Regions from separate parts of the Eubacterium sp. AM46-8 genome, predicted to be linked through region 2. Evidence: predicted binding sites of a transcription regulator. Region 2 holds the regulator's gene; each other region holds the start of a gene.

Region 1 (6,861 bases), on a different contig from region 2:
TATGGCGGTATCACTTATTCTTGCAATGTTGGCAGGGATTCCATTTGTTGATACTGTAAAACCAGACGGAACGAAGGTGTCTGGAATTCCAACAGTTATAGGAGCTGGATTCTCAGGTACATTCAGCAGCATCGGTATTGTTATTATATTAGGTGCATTGATTGGATCGGTACTTGAAAAAACAGGAGCAGCATTGAAGCTGGCAGATATGGTAATTAAGGTAGTAGGAAAGAAAAGACCAGAACTTGCAATAGAGCTTATGGGCTGGGTTGTTTCAATTCCTGTGTTCTGTGACAGTGGTTTTGTAATTCTTAATCCAATAAGAAAAGCACTTGTAAAAAGAACAGCAGTTTCAAGTGTAGCAATGACAGTAGCACTTTCAGCAGGACTTTATATTTCTCATGTGTTTATTCCACCAACACCAGGTCCGATAGCAGCCGCTAATACACTTGGAGTTGGAGATAATCTTTTACTTGTAATGGGACTTGGTGTTGTATGTTCAATATTTCCTCTTATTGCAGGTCTTGTATATGCTAAGTTTATTGGAAAGAGAGTAAAGAGTGCTGATGAAGTAACAGACAATGGAGAGGTTACTAAGACATATGAAGAATTAGTTGCAGAGTATGGAAAGCTTCCTAATGGATTTAATGCGCTGGCTCCAATTCTTGTACCAATCATTCTTATGGCACTTGGTTCAATTTCATCAATGGCTGGCTGGACCGGCGCACTTGACATAGCATGCCAGTTCCTTGGAAAACCAATTATAGCACTTGCTGTTGGTACAATATTCGCAATAATACAGCTTGCAACAGCACATAAGATGTCCGATTTTTACAATATTACCAATGAGACATTAAAGACAGTTGGTCCTATACTTTTTGTAACAGCAGCCGGTGGTGTATTAGGAAAGGTTATTTCATCAAGCTCAATGGTTGCATTTATTACACAGCATGCAGAAGTGCTTTCAGCAGTTGGAATATTCTTCCCATTCCTTCTTGCAGCAATATTAAAGACAGCACAGGGTTCTTCGACAGTTGCAATTACAACAACGGCAGGTATCATTGCTCCACTGCTTGGTGCACTTGGACTTGCTTCACCTGTTAAGACAGTACTTTGTGTAATGGCTATAGGCGCTGGTGCCATGACAGTATCACATGCTAACGACTCATACTTCTGGGTAGTTACTAATTTTGGTGACATGGATCCTGAACAGGGATATAAGACACAGACGGTATGTACATTAATAATGGGTATTGCAGCAATGGTTGAAATATTTATTCTTTCATTGATTTTATAATATATTTATAATATAAATGTTACATAATGCGGCTATACTTATGAGAACTATATGGACTTATTAGTATGACCGCATTATTCTATATAATAAAAGTTATAATAATAATACATTTAGAACAATATCAGGAGGATTATATATGGTTATAGGCTTTGTTGGATTGGGAATAATGGGAAAACCGATGGCAAAGAATCTTTGCAGAGCTGGATACACATTGATTGTTAATGACCATCACAAGGAAAATGTCGATGAGCTTGTACAGGCAGGTGCCAGAAGTGGTGATTTAAAACAGATTGGCATGGAAAGTGATGTAGTTATAACAATGCTTCCAAACAGTCCACAGGTAAAGGATGTAATGCTTGGGGAAAATGGTATTGCAGGCTATATGAAAAAAGGAACATGTTTTATAGACATGAGTTCGATTAATCCTGTCGACAGCAGATATATTGGTGATGTATTAAAAGAAAAAGGAATTGATATGCTTGATGCCCCTGTGTCAGGAGGAGAACCTAAAGCAATAGATGGAACAGTTGCATTTATGGTTGGTGGAGATGAGAAAACATTTGATAAGTATAAACAGATTCTTACACATATGGGGTCATCAGTTACAAGATGTGGTGAACTTGGAGCTGGAAATACAACAAAACTTGCCAATCAGATACTTGTTGCATGTAATATCCAGGCAGTTTCTGAAAGTTTTATTCTGGCAAAGAAAGCAGGAGTAGATCCTAAATGTGTATTTGAGGCAATAAAAGGCGGACTTGCAGGTTCTACTGTTATGAATGCCAAAGTTCCAATGATGATAGAGGATAATGTAGAACCGGGCTTCAGAATTGATTTACATATTAAAGATTTGAATAATGCACTGGAGTGTGCACATAGTGTTGGAGCTCCAGTACCCATGACGGCACAGGTTCAGGAAATAATGCAGTATCTGCATAATAATGGAGATGGAAGCAGCGACCACAGTGCAATTATACATTATTATGAAAAACTGGCAGACACAAAATTATAAATGTTGTTGACAGGTTATTATAATGTCAGGAAGGAGAATCTTATGAATAAAGAATTAAGAGCGGTTGCAGACAATATAATTGATGCGGCAATTAAAGCAGTTCTTCCGGATGAAGCAGTTAAGAGAACACTTAATGATACTAAATTTGATGGAAAGGTTATTCTTGTAGCAGTAGGAAAAGCCGCATGGCAGATGGCAAAGGCGGCAAGTGACTGTCTGGGAGACAGAATAAATGAAGGAATTGTAATAACGAAGTATGGACATGTAAAAGAGCCGATTGAAAGAATAGAATGTTTTGAGGCAGGCCATCCTGTTCCAGATGAGAATTCATTTAAAGCAACACAGGCAGCTATTGAGATGGTAAGCGGACTCAATAAGAATGATACAGTGCTTTTTCTTCTTTCAGGTGGAGGAAGTGCTTTATTTGAGAAGCCGAAGATTACAGGAAAAGAATTGCAGGATATAACTAATCAGTTACTTGCATGCGGCGCGGATATTGTTGAGATTAATACGATAAGAAAACGCTTATCAGAAGTAAAGGGCGGACGGTTTGCAAAATTATGTGAACCGGCGCATGTATTATCAATAGTATTATCAGATATACTTGGTGACCCACTGGATATGATTGCTTCAGGTCCGGCATGTGCAGATACAACAACATGTGAAGAAGCATGGCACATTGTAGAAAAATATAATCTTAATATAAGTGCAGATGTAAAAAAGCTGATGGATATTGAAACACCAAAGAAACTGGATAACGTAACAACATTTATTAATGGAAGTGTGCGTGAATTATGCAGTGCAGTATCAAGGGAATGTTCAAAGTATGGATATGAACCAGTAATGCTTACGGACCAGTTATGCTGTCAGGCAAAAGAAGCCGGAAGTTTTCTTGCATCTATAGCAAAGACACATTGTAAGTCAGGAAAGAAGCTGGCATACATAGCAGGCGGAGAAACTGTTGTTAATATTACCGGACATGGTAAAGGCGGAAGAAATCAGGAGATTGCATTATCAGCAGCAGAAGGTATTAAGGGAATGTTAAATGCAGCAGTATTCAGTATAGGCAGCGATGGAACAGACGGACCTACGGATGCGGCAGGTGGATATAGCGATGGTGATACAGCAGGAGTCTTAAAGAATAAAGGAATAGATATATTTGAAGTGCTTAAGAATAATGATGCTTATAATGCATTGAAACTAACAGAGGGGCTTATTATAACAGGTCCTACGGGAACAAATGTTAATGATGTTTCTGTGCTTCTTATAGGATAATATATTAAAATAGTACTACTGTGAAAAACAATCCCAGTGGTACTATTTTTTTGGAAAAATATTTTTAAAATGTATGAATTTGTGTAATGATGGTTGCACCTAAACCTGACTTTAATATTATAATCTTAAAAATTAATATTAAACAAAGCGACAGCCCCTTTTTGTGCAAAACATTATTCAGCCTGTATGGATTATTTCTTTCGAGAACCGTATATTTCATGAACTTTGGATTCAAGCTCCGCTATTCTTGATTCCTGCTCTGCTTTATACTGTTCATATTCATCATTGGCAATCTGAGAGAGAGTTTCTTCATTCTCGAGTGCTTCAAATGCCTGTGAAAGAGTATATGAATTAATAGAGCCTTCGCTGATCTTACTGCTTAGTTCTTCAAGAAAGCCTGTTATAGTAGAATCATTAATAGTTCCATCCTGCATATCTGCAAAATCAAATATCATTACGGCATCATTATTAGTTGAAATAGCCTGATTAATCAGATTGGTAAAAGCATTTGACGAACGGATAAAGCTGTAGGAAATGTATAACATTCCATTAGAAGCAGTTCCTGATGCAAATGTTTCGTTATAGCAGACAAGATGGCTGTAATCATTATCAAGTAATGATTTACGGGCTTCATCTGTATCATATGTATGTCTTAAGAAAAATGTTTCTTTAAGATTATAATTATTCTTAGTAAGATTATTGCGGACTTTTATTGCAGATGCAAGGACATCATCATCAAAGGTCATGCCTGAAAGCAGAATGTCGTAATTGTTATTCTGTGATTTTCTTATTATAGAGTCCAGCTCTTTGCTGTCGATAGAACAGTCAGCAATTATTGTTGGCGTGAAATTATAACCGGTCATCAGTTCTCTGATTGTATCAATATCATTGGCAGAAGCAGGAACGAATGCAAGAGTAGCACCTGCATTGGAGTTATCTGGGCTGCCAAGCTTCTGCTTTCTTGACTGAAGCTCGGCGTATATGTCGTTGATTTCATCCTGATATGGAGCAGCTTCTTTTTCAAGATTATTTAGCTCGTTCTGATTCTGTCTCTGGCTTCTGACTGCGAAAAACGAGCAGACACAGAGAGCACACACTGCTATAGTAATTATAATTTCATATATTTTTTTCATCGTTATATACTCCATTCATTATTTTATAGGAAAGTGTATCTTAAGGTGTTGATAATGTCAATGTATAGCACATAAGTACAGAAGAAGCAACAGTAAAAAGGGTCGAGCCAAGGCTTTATATTTTTTTAATAAATTCATTAGCACTCACCTCTTGACAGTGCTAACAATGAGATGTATAACATCAATTGTAAGAGGAAAACAATAGTTAAACAGTGAAGTTAAGATTTCATTGTAGCAGAAGGAGGTAATCGTATGAACATTAATAAATTTACACAGAAGTCTATTGAGGCTGTTAACCAGTGCGAGAAGATTGCCTACGATTATGGTAATCAGGAGATTGATCAGGAACATTTTCTGTACAGTCTCTTAACTATAGAAGATAGTCTTATCGCGAGCCTGATAGAGAAGATGGGAATTGATAAGGACACATTTATTAAGAATATTGAGACTCTGCTTAGCCAGAAGAATAAGGTTTCAGGAAATGTACAGCTTTATGTAAGCAATGATCTTAATAAGGTTTTAGTAAATGCAGAAGATGAAGCAAAGAGAATGGGTGATGCATATGTTTCTGTTGAACACCTTATGCTTGCAATGATTGCAGCACCTAACAAGGGTATCAAGCAGCTTTTTAAGACATATGGAATTAACAGGGAATCATTCCTGTCAGCCCTTGCGACAGTAAGAGGCAACCAGAGTGTTACCTCGGATAATCCAGAGGCAACTTATGATACTCTTAGCAAATATGCTACTGACCTTGTAGAAAGAGCTAAGGACGGAAAGCTTGATCCGGTTATCGGTAGAGATAATGAAATAAGAAATGTAATAAGAATCCTTTCCCGTAAGACTAAGAACAATCCGGTTCTTATCGGTGAGCCTGGTGTTGGTAAAACAGCAGTTGTTGAAGGACTTGCACAGAGAATCGTGAGAGGTGATGTTCCAGAAGGCTTAAAGGATAAGAAGCTTTTTGCACTGGATATGGGCGCGCTTGTTGCAGGTGCAAAGTATCGTGGTGAGTTCGAAGAAAGACTTAAGGCTGTACTTGATGAGGTTAAGAAGTCTGAAGGTCAGATAATTCTATTTATTGATGAAATTCACACTATTGTCGGTGCAGGTAAGACAGAGGGTGCTATGGACGCAGGTAATATGTTAAAGCCAATGCTTGCCCGTGGTGAACTTCATTGTATAGGTGCTACAACTCTTGATGAGCACAGAGAGTATATCGAGAAAGATCCGGCACTTGAAAGACGATTCCAGCCAGTTATGGTTGATGAACCTACAGTTGAGGATACTATTTCAATTCTTCGAGGTCTTAAGGACAGATACGAAGTGTTCCATGGAGTTAAGATTACGGATGGTGCACTTGTAAGTGCAGCTACTTTGTCAGACAGATACATTTCAGACAGATTTCTACCAGATAAGGCTATTGACCTTGTAGATGAAGCATGTGCAATGATTAAGACTGAACTTGATTCAATGCCTGCAGAACTTGATGAGAAGAGAAGAAAGATTATGCAGCTTGAGATTGAGGAGGCTGCCCTTAAGAAAGAGACTGATAATCTTAGTAAGGAAAGACTTGACGCATTACAGAAGGAATTGTCTGAATTAAGGTCTGATTTCAATATCCAGAAAGCTAAATGGGACAGCGAGAAATCTTCTGTTGATCAGGTAAGCAAGTTAAAGGAAGAGATTGACAAGATTAATACCCAGATAGCACAGGCTAAGAGAGAATATGATCTTAATAAGGCAGCAGAGCTTCAGTATGGTAAGCTTCCACAGGCACAGAAGGCTTTGGAAGAAGCTGAAAAGAAGTCAAGTAACAGAGATATGAGCCTTGTTCATGAAAGTGTTACAGAGGAAGAGATTGCTAAGATTATATCAAGATGGACTGGTATTCCGGTTAGCAAGTTAAGTGAGTCTGAGAGACAGAAAACTCTTAATCTTGATGAACAGCTTCACAAGAGAGTTATAGGACAGGATGAAGGTGTTACTAAGGTAACAGAGGCAATCATAAGGTCTAAGGCTGGTATTAAAGACCCGACTAAGCCGATTGGTTCATTCCTGTTCTTAGGACCTACAGGTGTAGGTAAGACAGAGCTTGCAAAGGCACTGGCTGAGAGTCTGTTTGATGATGAATCTAATATTGT
Region 2 (6,861 bases):
TCTTACTGTGTCTTTCATTACCTGTAAGTGCCTTTTCATATGCCATAAGTGCATCCTTCTGCTCCTGATTAAGCTTTGTAGGAATATCAACTATTAAAGTGATATAATGGTCGCCTCTCTGTGCTGCATTTCTTACACTTGGCATACCTTTGCCTTTAAGTCTTACTCTTGTACCTGATGCTGTTCCCGGCTTAACTTCGTACAATACTTCTCCATCAACAGTCTTAACCTTGATTTCACCGCCAAGTACCGCTGTTGGATAGCTTATTACAACATTAGAGAATATATTGTATCCGTCTCTTTCAAATTCTGTGCTTGCTGAGATAATAACAGCAACTAAGAGGTCACCTCTTGGTCCGCCATTAACTCCCGGCTCACCTTTGCCCTGTATACGTACGCACTGACCATTATCGATACCTGCTGGGATATTGACTTCAATAGTCTTCTTGCTGCTTATATAGCCTGTTCCGTAACAATCCGGACACTTCTCCTTAATTATCTTACCAGTTCCATGACAGTCAGGACATGGCTGCTGGCTTCTTACCATTCCAAGAAATGACTGCTGTGTGAAAGTTACCTGTCCACGACCACCACATTTGCTACAGGTCTCTGGTGATGTACCAGGCTTAGCTCCTGTACCGTGACAGCTTGAGCACTCATCCTTTAATGTAACATCTATCTTCTTGGTTGTTCCCCTTACTGACTCGTCAAATGTAATTCTTACATTAACTCTTACATCAGCACCTCTTCTTGGTCCATTGCTGTTTCGCCTGCTTCCGCCGCCGCCAAACATACCTCCAAAAAGATCTCCGAAAATATCTCCCATGTCACCAAAATCGAAATCGAAGCCACCTGCTCCAGCTCCACCTGCTCCGCCTTCAAATGCGGCATGGCCAAACTGGTCATACTGTCTTCTCTTTTCAGCATCGCTTAACACCGCATAAGCTTCAGAAGCCTCTTTGAATTTTATTTCAGCTTCTTTATCCCCCGGATTCATATCAGGATGATATTTCTTTGCAAGTTGTCTGTATGCTTTCTTAATAGCAGCGTCATCGGCATCCTTAGGCACGCCAAGGACTTCATAATAATCTCTCTTATCTGCCATGATTGCTTCCTCTTTCTTATTTAATCAACAGAAACTGCACGGAGTTCTCACCCCATGCAGTCCTTATTCCAGTCAGTTATTACTGACAATTAAACCTCTTTGTAATCTCCATCAACTACATCATCACCGTATGGAGCTGAACCATTAGAAGCACCTGCTCCCATATCAGGACCTGCACCTGCTCCCATGTCTGGGCCTGCACCACCAGCAGCCTGCTGTGACTCATATAACTTAGCGAAAAGCTTCTGAGCGCTTTCCATAAGTTTTTCCTTGGCAGCCTTGATTTCATCAACCTGTGCATCTGTCATGTTTTCTGGGTCAGAACCATCAACAAGTGCCTTTAATGCGTTAAGGTCAGTCTCAACTGCAGCCTTGTCAGAAGCATCAAGCTTGTCGCCTGCCTCATCCATAGCCTTCTGTGTCTGGAATACCATTGAATCAGCTTCGTTACGTGCATCAATAGCATCCTTACGCTTCTTATCCTGAGCCTCGAACTCAGCAGCTTCCTTAACTGCCTTATCGATATCTTCATCAGACATGTTAGAACCAGCAGTAATTGTGATGTGCTGTTCCTTACCTGTTCCAAGGTCCTTAGCAGATACATTTACAATACCATTGGCATCGATATCAAATGTAACTTCAATCTGTGGAACACCTCTTCTTGCTGGAGGGATACCATCAAGTCTGAACTGTCCAAGTGACTTGTTATCTCTGGCAAACTGTCTTTCACCCTGTACAACGTTGATATCAACGGCTGTCTGGTTATCAGCAGCTGTAGAGAAAATCTGGCTCTTCTTTGTAGGAATAGTTGTATTTCTCTCAATAAGTCTTGTAGCAATACCACCCATTGTCTCGATTGAAAGTGAAAGTGGTGTTACATCAAGAAGAAGGATATCACCAGCACCTGCATCACCAGCTAACTTACCACCCTGAATAGAAGCACCGATAGCTACGCACTCATCTGGGTTAAGAGTCTTGCTTGGCTCATGTCCTGTTAATGACTTAACCTTATCCTGTACAGCAGGGATTCTTGTAGAACCACCAACTAATAATACCTTTGAAAGCTCTGAAGCTGTAAGACCTGCATCTGAAAGTGCATTCTTAACTGGCTCTGCAGTCTTTTCTACAAGGTCATGTGTTAATTCATCGAATTTAGCTCTTGTAAGAGTCATCTCAAAGTGCTTTGGTCCTTCAGCTGTAGCTGTGATATAAGGAAGGTTGATTTCTGTCTGAGTTGTGCTTGAAAGTTCCTTCTTAGCCTTCTCAGCTGCTTCCTTAAGTCTCTGAAGAGCCATTGTATCCTTAGAAAGGTCAACACCTTCCTTAGCCTTGAAATCATTTAACATATACTGTGTAACAGCATTATCGAAATCATCACCACCAAGCTTGTTATTACCAGCTGTAGCAAGAACTTCAATTACACCATCACCGATTTCGATAATAGATACATCGAATGTACCACCACCTAAATCGTAAACCATAATCTTCTGCTCATGCTCATTATCAAGACCATAAGCTAAAGCTGCTGCTGTAGGCTCATTGATGATACGCTTTACATCAAGACCTGCAATCTTACCAGCATCCTTAGTAGCCTGACGCTGTGCATCGTTGAAGTAAGCAGGAACTGTAATAACAGCTTCTGAAACCTTCTCACCAAGATAATTCTCTGCATCTGACTTTAACTTCTGTAAAATCATAGCTGAGATTTCCTGTGGAGTATATTTCTTTCCATCAATCTCAACCTTGTAATCTGTACCCATATGTCTCTTGATAGAAGAGATTGTCTTATCAGCATTAGTAACTGCCTGACGCTTTGCAGGATCACCTACAAGTCTCTCTCCTGTCTTTGAAAATGCAACTACTGAAGGAGTAGTTCTTAAACCTTCTGCGTTAGCGATAACAACTGGCTTACCACCTTCCATTACAGCTACGCAAGAATTAGTTGTACCTAAATCAATACCAATAATCTTTCCCATGATAAAATGTCCTTTCTATAATTAAATTGATTAATACCTTGTGTTACATATGCTTTCTGGCTTATCGCTAGTTAGCAACCTTGACCATGCTGTGTCTTATAACCTGGTCTCTGTATGTGTAGCCCTTCTCAAACTCTTCAACTACGATGTTCTCTCCAACTGAATCATCATCAACATGCATTACTGCATTGTGGAAATCTGGATTGAACTCACCGCCTAAAGCTTCAATAGGCTTAACATCTGCATCCTCAAGCATCTTTAAAAGCTGCTTGTGAACCATATCCATTCCCTTAGCGAATGGAGTTTCAAGTTCCTCATCTGTCACACTCTTAAATCCTCTGTCGAAATTATCAACAATAGGTAAAAGCTTCTTAATGATATCTGAGGCTCCCATCTCGAACATAGTAGATTTCTCTTTTTCTGTTCTCTTTCTGAAATTATCAAACTCAGCCATCTGCCTCTTTACTCTGTCCTGAAGTTCTTCTATAACTGCATCCTTAGGATCCTTCTTCTTAGAGCTCTCAGTGCTCTCATCCTGTGCCTCGGCCTTGTCTGATTCATCAGCTTCACATGCATTCTGACTTTCATCAGCCTTACATTCTGATTCGCAGTTGCAGGCTTCTTCTTTCTTAGCATCAGTCTCCTGATTCTTTACTTCATCCTGAACTGTCTCTTCTGATTTCTTTTTCTTTACATCCTTTGACACTTCCATACCAACCTTTCCTAAGTTTTCTTAAATACATCATCCAAATGCGTCTGCATCTCTTTTAAGGTATCAACAACCTTTTCATAATCCATACGCTTCGGTCCAATAATACCAATTGTTCCCTTCATTCCATCCTGCAATTCATATGTGGCTGTTACCACACTACAGTCCTTCATGGATTCAACTGGTGTTTCATTTCCTATATATACCTGAATGCCGTGGTTATCATCTTCAGTCTCATCTGAACCATCCTTGTCATTAACAAGTCCAGACAAGCCCTGCTTTTCCTCCAAAGCATATATAAGCTCACTTGCTTTCCCGGAATCACTAAGCTCCGGATACTTGAATATGTTAGTTGCACCGCTTGTGTATATCTTCAGGTCGTCAGCCTTACTTATAGTCTCAACTATCGCATCTAACACTTCTTTAACAATACCTATATGCTCACCTGCCTGACTCTCCATCTTGGATATAAGTCCCAGATGCATCTCCTGCAATGTAAGACCTGTAAGTGTTGTATTAAGAAGAAGATTAAGCTTCAGAAGATTCTCTGGTGAAATATCCTCGCTGATAGTTATAACCTTGTTCCTTATAAGATTACCTTCCATAACAATAACAGCAAGAAGCTTATTCGGTTCAAGCTGTGAAAGCTGAACAAATCTTAACTTATTACCAGTTACCTTAGGAGTAGTTATCATCGTGGCATAATTAGTATTATTCGCCAGAACCTTTGCTACATTCTGAAGAAGCTCCTCTACTCTGTCTACCTTCTCTGATAAGGCATCCTTCATAGAATCAAGTTCTTTCTCTTTATCACCAACCTGCTGTTCTCTTAAGGATATCTCTTCCTCTTTCTGGGCCATTAAATCGTCAACATATAATCTGTAACCCTTATCAGTTGGAATTCTTCCAGCAGAGGTATGTGGCTGTACAATGTAGCCAAGCTCTTCTAAGTCTGCCATCTCATTCCTTATAGTTGCTGAACTTAACTGTAAATCAGTCAGCTTGGAAATCGTTCTTGAGCCAACCGGTTCTCCGGTATCAAGATAATTCTGAATAACAGCTTTAAGTATCTTAACCTTACGGTCATCCAGTCGTCCATCCGTCTCCATGGCATCCTCTCCTTTCATCTTGTTAGCACTCATTAGATTGGAGTGCTAATATCGATACATTTAAGATATCACTACCCTTTCGTGATGTCAACAATAATATTTCTTTTTTCTATAAATAATTTATAAACTTCTTAAACAAAGTGATATTAACACAAAAAAGCTGCAGCTCTAACAGTTTCAAAACCATTAAAGCTACAGCCCTATTAATTCTTATATATATTAGATTCCAAGAATCTTCTTTACTTCATCACACATCTTGTCAGAATCACATACAGTATCATGAAGAACTGGTGCTGTTCTGATTTCTTCAATTGCGTTAGGAACTTTGACATTGCTTATCTTGCTAAGCTCGTCTACAAGCTCGAAATCTCCCATTGAATCATACTTAGAATCAATAGCATTCATAACGCTTCTTGTAAACTTATATGGACTTGCTGTTGAAGCAATAACTGTCTTAGTTGTATCACCAGTTTCTTTTCTGTACTTATCATATACAGTTGCAGCAACTGATGTATGTGTATCGATTACGTATCCACAATCTTCATATATCTTCTTGATTGTAGCAGCATCCTCTGCCTCTGTAGCATAATTGCCATAGAAGTCAGCTAACTGTGCCTTCATCTCTTCTGTAATCTTGTACTTTCCTTCTGACTTTAATGATGCCATAAATTCTGCATTCTTAGCTGCATTATTGCCAGCAATTCTGTATATAAGTCTCTCAAGGTTGCTTGAGATAAGGATATCCATAGATGGTGAGGTTGTAAGAACGAACTCTCTGTTTCTGTCATACTCACCTGTTGTAAAGAAGTCATATAATACCTTATTCTCATTAGATGCACATATGAACTTATTAATAGGAAGTCCCATATTCTTAGCGTAAAATGCAGCTAAGATATTACCGAAGTTACCTGTAGGAACAACTACATTTATCTTCTCGCCATCCTTAATCTCGCCATTAGCTAATAACTTGGCATATGCATATACATAATAAACAATCTGTGGAACAAGTCTTCCTATATTGATTGAATTAGCTGATGAAAACTGGAATCCGGCATCGTTCATAACCTTCTCTAATTCCTTATCAGAGAAAATGTTCTTAACACCAGTCTGTGCATCATCAAAGTTACCTTTGATTCCAATTACATATGTATTGTCGCCCTTCTGTGTAACCATCTGCTTCTCCTGAATTGGGCTTACACCGTTCTTAGGATAGAATACAATAATCTTAGTTCCCGGAACATTAGCAAATCCAGCTAAAGCAGCCTTTCCTGTATCTCCAGATGTAGCTGTAAGAATAACAATTTCATTCTTAACATTGTTCTTCTTAGCAGAAGTTGTAAGAAGATGTGGAAGGATAGAAAGTGCCATATCCTTGAATGCTATTGTAGCACCGTGGAAAAGTTCAAGAAAATACTCATCTTCAACTTTAACAAGCGGAGTCATCTCTTCTGTATCAAACTTAGAATCATAAGCTCTGTCTATACAGCTCTTAAGTTCTTCCTCTGTGAAATCATCAAGCATAAGCTTCATAACTTCATAAGCAACTTCTTTATAAGTCATCTTAGATAATTCTTCTAAGCTTTTATCTAATGATGGAATACTCTCTGGTACAAAAAGTCCTCCGTCTGCTGCAAGCCCCTTTAATATAGCCTGTGATGCAGTAACCTTAACACTGTCGTCTCTAGTACTTCTGTAGAACATACTCATCTTTAATACACCTCATAATTAATATAGTGTGCCTGCGAAAAAGTCGTAGGCTTTTAATATTATACAACAGACATCTGTGCAAAAACAATACTTTATAATAACAAATTACATTCTGTCTGTTTTTAAGCCTCCACGATCTTTCCAGCAATAGCACTTGCTGCCGCTGTAGCTGGAGACGCAAGGAATATCTTAACCTTGCTTGTTCCCATTCTTCCAAGGAAGTTTCTGTTGTTAGTTGCAACAACTACCTCTCCG
Region 3 (6,861 bases), on a different contig from region 2:
TGGAATAGGTCTTGAATTCCATGAAACCCCATTTGTAAGTTATGTAATCAAGAAGGGAACTGGCATGGTTATGGCACCGGGGATGGTCTTCACAATCGAGCCTATGATTAATGCGGGACTTCCTGACATATACATAGATGAGGGCAATAACTGGACAATATATACAGATGATGATTCGTACTCAGCACAGTGGGAAATAATGGTTCATGTGACTGAGGACGGATATGAGGTTATGTCCTATTAAGATAGATGCTGCTATATATAAATACAGCAGTATATATCCTGACAGGACATACAACAATAAGTGAAAAGCTCCATATACTGTAGTGATACATGTATATGGAGCTTATTTTATGATGATGACACAACAGGTTCCGGCGATGTGCTATGTACCGTGGCAGCGTTGGGATGAATTATATGAGCCTTCGCGGGCAATTATGCGGGGGACTATGTTTCCTGTACTTGATAAACCATTTACAGGAGGCAGGGCATGAATTGTTGTAATAATATAAGAAATGAAAAAGCTATGATTATGAAGAATATTTATGAACTTGGCTTTGCACTTGTTGAGACTATGCTTTATCTTGATACTCATCCGGATGATGCTGCAGCTATTGAATATTATGCAGAAATTAAGGATAAATATGTGCAGTTTATGAAAAAATATTCAGATTATTATGGACCTCTCAGTATGGAATATATGGTAAATGACAATTACTGGATGTGGGTGGCAACACCTATGCCATGGGAATACAAGGGAGGTATGTGATATGTGGAATTATGAGAAGAGACTTCAGTATCCGATTAATATAAAGAATTGCAATCCTACACTGGCAGCAATGATTATTTCACAGTATGGTGGACCTGACGGCGAGCTGGGAGCATCAATGAGATATCTTTCACAAAGATATTCTATGCCATACAGGGAGGTTGCCGGACTGCTGACTGATATCGGCACGGAAGAACTTGGTCATCTCGAGATGGTCAGTACAATGGTTCATCAGCTTACAAGAAATCTTACAATGGAACAGATAAAAGGAACTCCGTTTGAGGCTTATTATGTTGACCATACGGTTGGTGTATGGCCGCAGGCTGCAGGAGGTGTACCTTTCTGCGCAATTGAATTCCAGTCAAAGGGTGATGCAATAACTGATATTGCAGAGGATATGGCAGCAGAGCAGAAAGCGAGAAGTACTTATGATAATCTGTTAAGACTCTGCCGCGACGATCCGGATGTGTATGAACCGTTGAAGTTCTTAAGAGAAAGAGAAGTTGTACATTTCCAGAGATTTGGTGAAGCAATGTCAATTATACAGAGCAAGCTGGATTCTAAGAACTTCTATGCATATAACCCGGAATTTAAAAAATAAGAAATAGAATGATATTAATAAAATATTATGATAGAATACATTTATAAAAGACTGATTAAAGGAGTACTTATGAAAGAAAAGATATATACAATACCTGTTAATGATGCATTTTCATCAGATTGCGAATGTCCGATTTGTTCAATGTATAAGGCATTAGAGGATGATGCAGTAAGTTATACAATGGGACCCAGCTACATGGAGGATGATATAAGAGCCATGACAGACAAGAAGGGTTTCTGTCAGAAGCATCTTAAGAAAGTGTATGACTGTGAGAACAGACTAGGCTTTGCACTTGTCATGAAGACACATCTTGACAGGGTGATTAATGATATTGAAAGTCTGCAAGATGGTAAGGTTGCAGGAAAGTCAATGTTTAAGAAGGCTGATAAGCCAGCGGTGACTGCATATACCGAGCAGCTTGAAAGCACCTGCTTTGTATGCGAGAGGATTGAGGATACATTTGAAAGATATCTCGATACTATATTTCACATGTATAAGCATGATGCTGAGTTCAGACAGAAATATAGCGAAAGTAAAGGCTTCTGTACCAAACATTATGGAATTCTTATTGAGCGTGCAGCTAATTCTTTAAAGGGTGATATGTTAGATGAGTTCATAAAGACGACTAACAGTCTCTATATAGAAAATATGAAGCGGGTAAGGGATGATGTAGAGTGGTTTATTAATAAGTTCGACCACAAGTATATTGATGAGCCATGGAAGAATGCAAAGGATTCTCTTGTCAGAGCCATGATAAAGGACGGTTCGTATATAGCGGATGAACCTGGAAAGAAGAATATAAGATAATAAAGGCCCCACAGCTCAAGTAAGACTGTGGGGCTTCTTTCTTGCATTATAAATGTGCCTTAATACGTAAAAGTAACAGAATACAGTGTATAACCTGTTCGCTCGGTAGCTTTGTATGAATAAGATAGCTGGACACCCGCATTAGATACGGCTGATTTTAAATCAAGGTCTGATATAGTTGTGAACTCAATGTGGTCTGAGCGGCTTTTGATGCAGCGTAGTATATATCTGTCAAGGTCATACTGTGTTCCGACAGAATGAAGCTTTGCCTGAACAGGATATGTATATATATATCCATTGGCAGGATTGGCATCGTTGATATCAGACGTCCAGGTATGGTCGATTGCCATATCTGAATCAGATATATTGAAATAGCTGTGGTCAATATATTCCGGTGAACCGCCAACAGGATCATCCCATGTTACATCTACCTGATACCAGTCGCCGTTAATTTTTACGACATTCCATATATGCTGGTCGTTACCGGCTTTTCCTGAAATAGTGTAATTCTCGATTCCTAACATATCCATAAATGTTTTGAAACTTTCTGTATAACCGCTGCAGACAGCCTTTCCGTTAATCATGGCATCGTATGCGTTGAATGTCGAACCACCATTATCAATGTATGTTATATGTGATACAAGATAGTCGTGGATTGCCAGTTCATTTTCATAATCGCTCCTGGCAGGGGAGGTTACTTTGGCAAGAACTTCTATGTATTTGTTATAGAGTTCAACCTGACGGCTGTTTAACTGAGAAGTGTTTCCTGAATTAAAAGCTTTAATAATTGCATAATTATCCCAGCATTCAAATGTTACAACAAGGTTATAACCATCTTTAATTCTGCGGTATTCACATTTTATCTGCTCAATTCCGCTTATTCTTGTCAGCCATTCATTGGCATCTATAAGGTCAGAGTCGGGAACAAATATATTACATGAAGTCTGGTTATCCGACATAGCTTCTATAATGAAATTAATAATATCTTCTGTGTCAGTTGCTTTATTATCAAATGCTGTATATGAAATCTCTGTAGAACTGTCAGAGCTGTTATCATTCGTAAACGGTAATGTGCAGCCATACAGGGATGCAAGAATTACGACTCCGGTTAAAAGAGACGCCCAATATTTTATGTGTTTCATGTGTGGTCTCCTGAAAATTCTGTTATAATCATATACGATTGTATAACGAGATAATTGCAAATGTAAAGCATATTTATGGAGGAATTTTATGTCGGATTATAAATTAAAAAATATATGTGATTTCGACCTGGCTCAGACATTGGAATGTGGTCAGTGTTTTCATTTTGTAAAGCTTGATGAGAATGATTATGTACTGACAGCAAAGGGACGTTTGCTGCATGTTTCGCAGCAGGCGGATACAGTTACATTCTATGACACGGAAGAGGATGAATATGTAAATGTATGGAAAGATTATTTTGACATGGACAGGGATTATTCGGAAATTAAGAATAAACTGCTGGAAAAGGATGATAAGTTAAAGGATGCAATTGAAAGTATGTGGGGTGTGAGAATTCTTAATCAGGATTTTTTTGAAACTCTTATATCGTTTATTATATCGCAGAATAAGCAGATACCTCATATTAAGAAGATTGTAGCTGATATATCTGCTAAGTTTGGTTCATATAAGGGGACATATGGCGGAGTAGATATGTATACATTTCCAACGCTTGAACAGCTTACCAATGCGAGTGAAGAAGATTTTAAAGAGTTAAAGACAGGATTCCGCGCACCTTATATTATGGATGCAATAAGAAGAAACATGGCAGGACAGTTTGATGAGAATGAACTTAAGAACATGGAGTATGACTCATGTATTAAGGAGCTTATGACAATAAAAGGCGTTGGCGAGAAGGTTGCCAACTGCGTAAGTCTTTTCGGACTTGGAAAGAAAGAAGCATTTCCTGTTGATGTGTGGATTAAGAGAATAATGGAGACAATGTATTTTGACGGTGAGGATACCCCTAAGGATAAGATTTCTGCATTTGCAAAGGAGCGGTTTGGCGGCCTTGGCGGTTTCGCACAGCAGTATCTGTTCTATTACGGAAAAACTATAAAAATGGGTATAAAGAAATAATTATTAATAAAATCTAAAAAGTATAATATATTTGAATTAGTTGTTGACAAATAAAAGTATGAAGTGTTACATTATGTGCAGTGGTTAGCACTCGGAAAGAATGAGTGCTAACAGAGATATGAATGCTGCCATGAAGGGTTCACTCTCATGTGAAGACAGCGGAATGGAGGAATATATAATGAAATTAGTACCATTAGGAGACAGAGTTGTTATTAAAGCATTAGTTGCAGAGGAGACTACTAAATCAGGAATCGTCCTTCCTGGACAGGCTAAGGAGAAGCCACAGCAGGCAGAGGTTATTGCTGTAGGACCTGGCGGTGTTGTTGATGGTAAGGAAGTTGTTATGCAGGTTAAGCCTGGTGATAAAGTTATCTATTCTAAGTATTCTGGAACAGAAGTTAAGCTTGATGAAGATGAGAATCTTATCATTGTAAAGCAGTCTGATATTCTTGCTATCATTGAATAATTGACAAAGTCAGTTACAGATGAGGGCGGTTTGAACATATAAGAAGTATATTTATTTAGGAGGCTATTATTATGGCAAAGGAAATTAAATATGGAATTGAAGCTAGAAAGGCTTTAGAGGAAGGCGTTAATAAGTTAGCTAATACAGTAAGAGTAACAATCGGACCTAAGGGACGTAACGTTGTTCTTGATAAGTCATATGGTGCGCCACTTATCACTAACGATGGTGTTACTATTGCTAAGGATATCGAACTTGAAGATGCATTTGAGAATATGGGTGCACAGCTTGTTAAGGAAGTAGCAGCTAAGACTAATGATGTTGCAGGTGATGGTACAACAACAGCTACTGTTCTTGCACAGGCTATGATTAATGAAGGTATGAAGAATCTTGCAGCAGGCGCTAACCCAATTGTATTACGAAAGGGAATGAAGAAGGCTACTGATTGTGCTGTTGACGCTATCGCACATATGAGCGAGAAGGTAACAGGCAAGGATCAGATTGCTAAGGTTGCGGCTATTTCAGCAGGAGATGAAGAAGTTGGACAGATGGTAGCTGATGCTATGGAGAAGGTTTCTAACGATGGTGTTATCACAATCGAGGAATCTAAGACAATGAAGACAGAGCTTGATCTTGTAGAAGGTATGCAGTTCGACAGAGGATATATTTCAGCATATATGGCTACAGATATGGATAAGATGGAAGCAGTTCTTGATAATCCATATATCCTTATTACAGACAAGAAGATTTCTAATATTCAGGAAATTTTACCAGTTCTTGAGCAGATCGTTCAGAGCGGTTCTAAGCTCCTTATCATCGCAGAGGATGTTGAAGGTGAGGCTCTTACAACACTTATCGTTAATAAGTTAAGAGGAACATTTAATGTTGTAGCTGTCAAGGCTCCTGGATATGGTGACAGAAGAAAAGAGATGCTTAAGGATATCGCAATCCTTACAGGTGGTCAGGTTATTTCTGAGGAACTTGGACTTGAGCTTAAGGATACAACAATGGATATGCTTGGTAGAGCTAAGTCTGTTAAGGTTCAGAAAGAGAACACAGTTATCGTTGATGGCGAAGGCGCTAAGGAAGATATTGATGCAAGAGTTGCACAGATTAAGGCACAGCTTGAGGAGACAACTTCTGAATTTGATAAAGAGAAGTTACAGGAAAGACTTGCAAAGCTTGCTGGTGGCGTAGCTGTTATCAGAGTTGGTGCTGCAACAGAGACAGAGATGAAGGAAGCTAAGCTTCGTATGGAAGATGCTCTTAATGCAACAAGAGCTGCTGTTGAAGAAGGTGTAGTATCAGGTGGTGGTTCTGCTTATATCCATGCTTCTAAGAAGGTTGCAGAGCTTGTTAAGACACTCAGTGGGGATGAGAAGATTGGTGCCCAGATTATCTTAAAAGCACTTGAAGCTCCATTATTTCACATTGCATACAATGCTGGTCTTGAAGGTGCTGTTATCATCAATAAGGTAAGAGAGTCTGAAGTTGGTACAGGATTTGATGCATACAAGGAAGAGTATGTCAACATGATAGATGCTGGTATCCTTGACCCGGCTAAGGTTACAAGAAGTGCATTACAGAATGCTACAAGCGTTGCTTCAACACTTCTTACAACAGAATCAGTTGTTGCTAATATTAAGGAAGATGCTCCAGCTATGCCAGCAGGTGGTGCAGGCATGGGCGGAATGATGTAATTCCACAGAATAATTAAAACTTACAGCCCGGTGGGTAATTTCCCGCCGGGCAAATTGCTTTAAAGAAAGGTTATTGAATTATGATAGAAGGAACAGTAGAGCAGATTGTTAAAGTTACCGCTCCTAAGATTTCAATTTTTTACAGAATAATACTTGTGATTGCATGTCTGCTTGCAGCGACAACAATTGTGCAGACAGGATGGCTGGGTGTAATAGTTCTTGTTGTATTTATATTCTTTACGGTATTTGTATTTGAATATTATAACGCTGAATATGAATATTCATATGTTAACGGAAATCTCACTATAGATAAGATTATGGCTAAGTCTATGAGAAAGAATGTGGGAAGTTTTGACCTTACAAGAGCAACTCTGGTTGCGAAAGTAAACAGTCAGGAAGCTTTGGGTAAGGCGAGACAGCAGTT

Evidence for each region. Region 2 encodes HrcA, which represses chaperone genes, less so after heat shock. Its sites were predicted from a motif close to TGTTAGCACTCNNNNNNNNNGAGTGCTAACA; they were not measured.
Region 1: clpB (ATP-dependent chaperone ClpB) is a predicted target of HrcA. The motif match lies at 4,853-4,883, and genes of this name have one in related genera.
Region 3: DW963_RS10370 (co-chaperone GroES) is a predicted target of HrcA. The motif match lies at 4,357-4,387, and genes of this name have one in related genera.

What each region holds. Positions count from the first base shown of each region.
Region 1 is NZ_QSEU01000001.1:204,009-210,869, reverse strand. It holds gene DW963_RS01015 (GntP family permease) at 1-1,297, shown strand, start outside; gene garR (2-hydroxy-3-oxopropionate reductase) at 1,434-2,309, shown strand; gene DW963_RS01005 (glycerate kinase type-2 family protein) at 2,352-3,584, shown strand; gene DW963_RS01000 (hypothetical protein) at 3,776-4,717, opposite strand; gene clpB (ATP-dependent chaperone ClpB) at 4,970-6,861, shown strand, end outside.
Region 2 is NZ_QSEU01000002.1:178,333-185,193, reverse strand. It holds gene dnaJ (molecular chaperone DnaJ) at 1-1,105, opposite strand, end outside; gene dnaK (molecular chaperone DnaK) at 1,195-3,081, opposite strand; gene grpE (nucleotide exchange factor GrpE) at 3,149-3,793, opposite strand; gene hrcA (heat-inducible transcriptional repressor HrcA) at 3,805-4,899, opposite strand; gene thrC (threonine synthase) at 5,119-6,606, opposite strand; gene DW963_RS02250 (3-isopropylmalate dehydratase large subunit) at 6,729-6,861, opposite strand, start outside.
Region 3 is NZ_QSEU01000015.1:41,936-48,796, reverse strand. It holds gene DW963_RS10405 (methionyl aminopeptidase) at 1-244, shown strand, start outside; gene DW963_RS10400 (spore coat associated protein CotJA) at 354-494, shown strand; gene DW963_RS10395 (spore coat protein CotJB) at 491-769, shown strand; gene DW963_RS10390 (manganese catalase family protein) at 771-1,370, shown strand; gene DW963_RS10385 (DUF6062 family protein) at 1,440-2,177, shown strand; gene DW963_RS10380 (transglutaminase domain-containing protein) at 2,237-3,319, opposite strand; gene DW963_RS10375 (DNA-3-methyladenine glycosylase family protein) at 3,408-4,274, shown strand; gene DW963_RS10370 (co-chaperone GroES) at 4,453-4,740, shown strand; gene groL (chaperonin GroEL) at 4,812-6,437, shown strand; gene DW963_RS10360 (DUF6106 family protein) at 6,518-6,861, shown strand, end outside.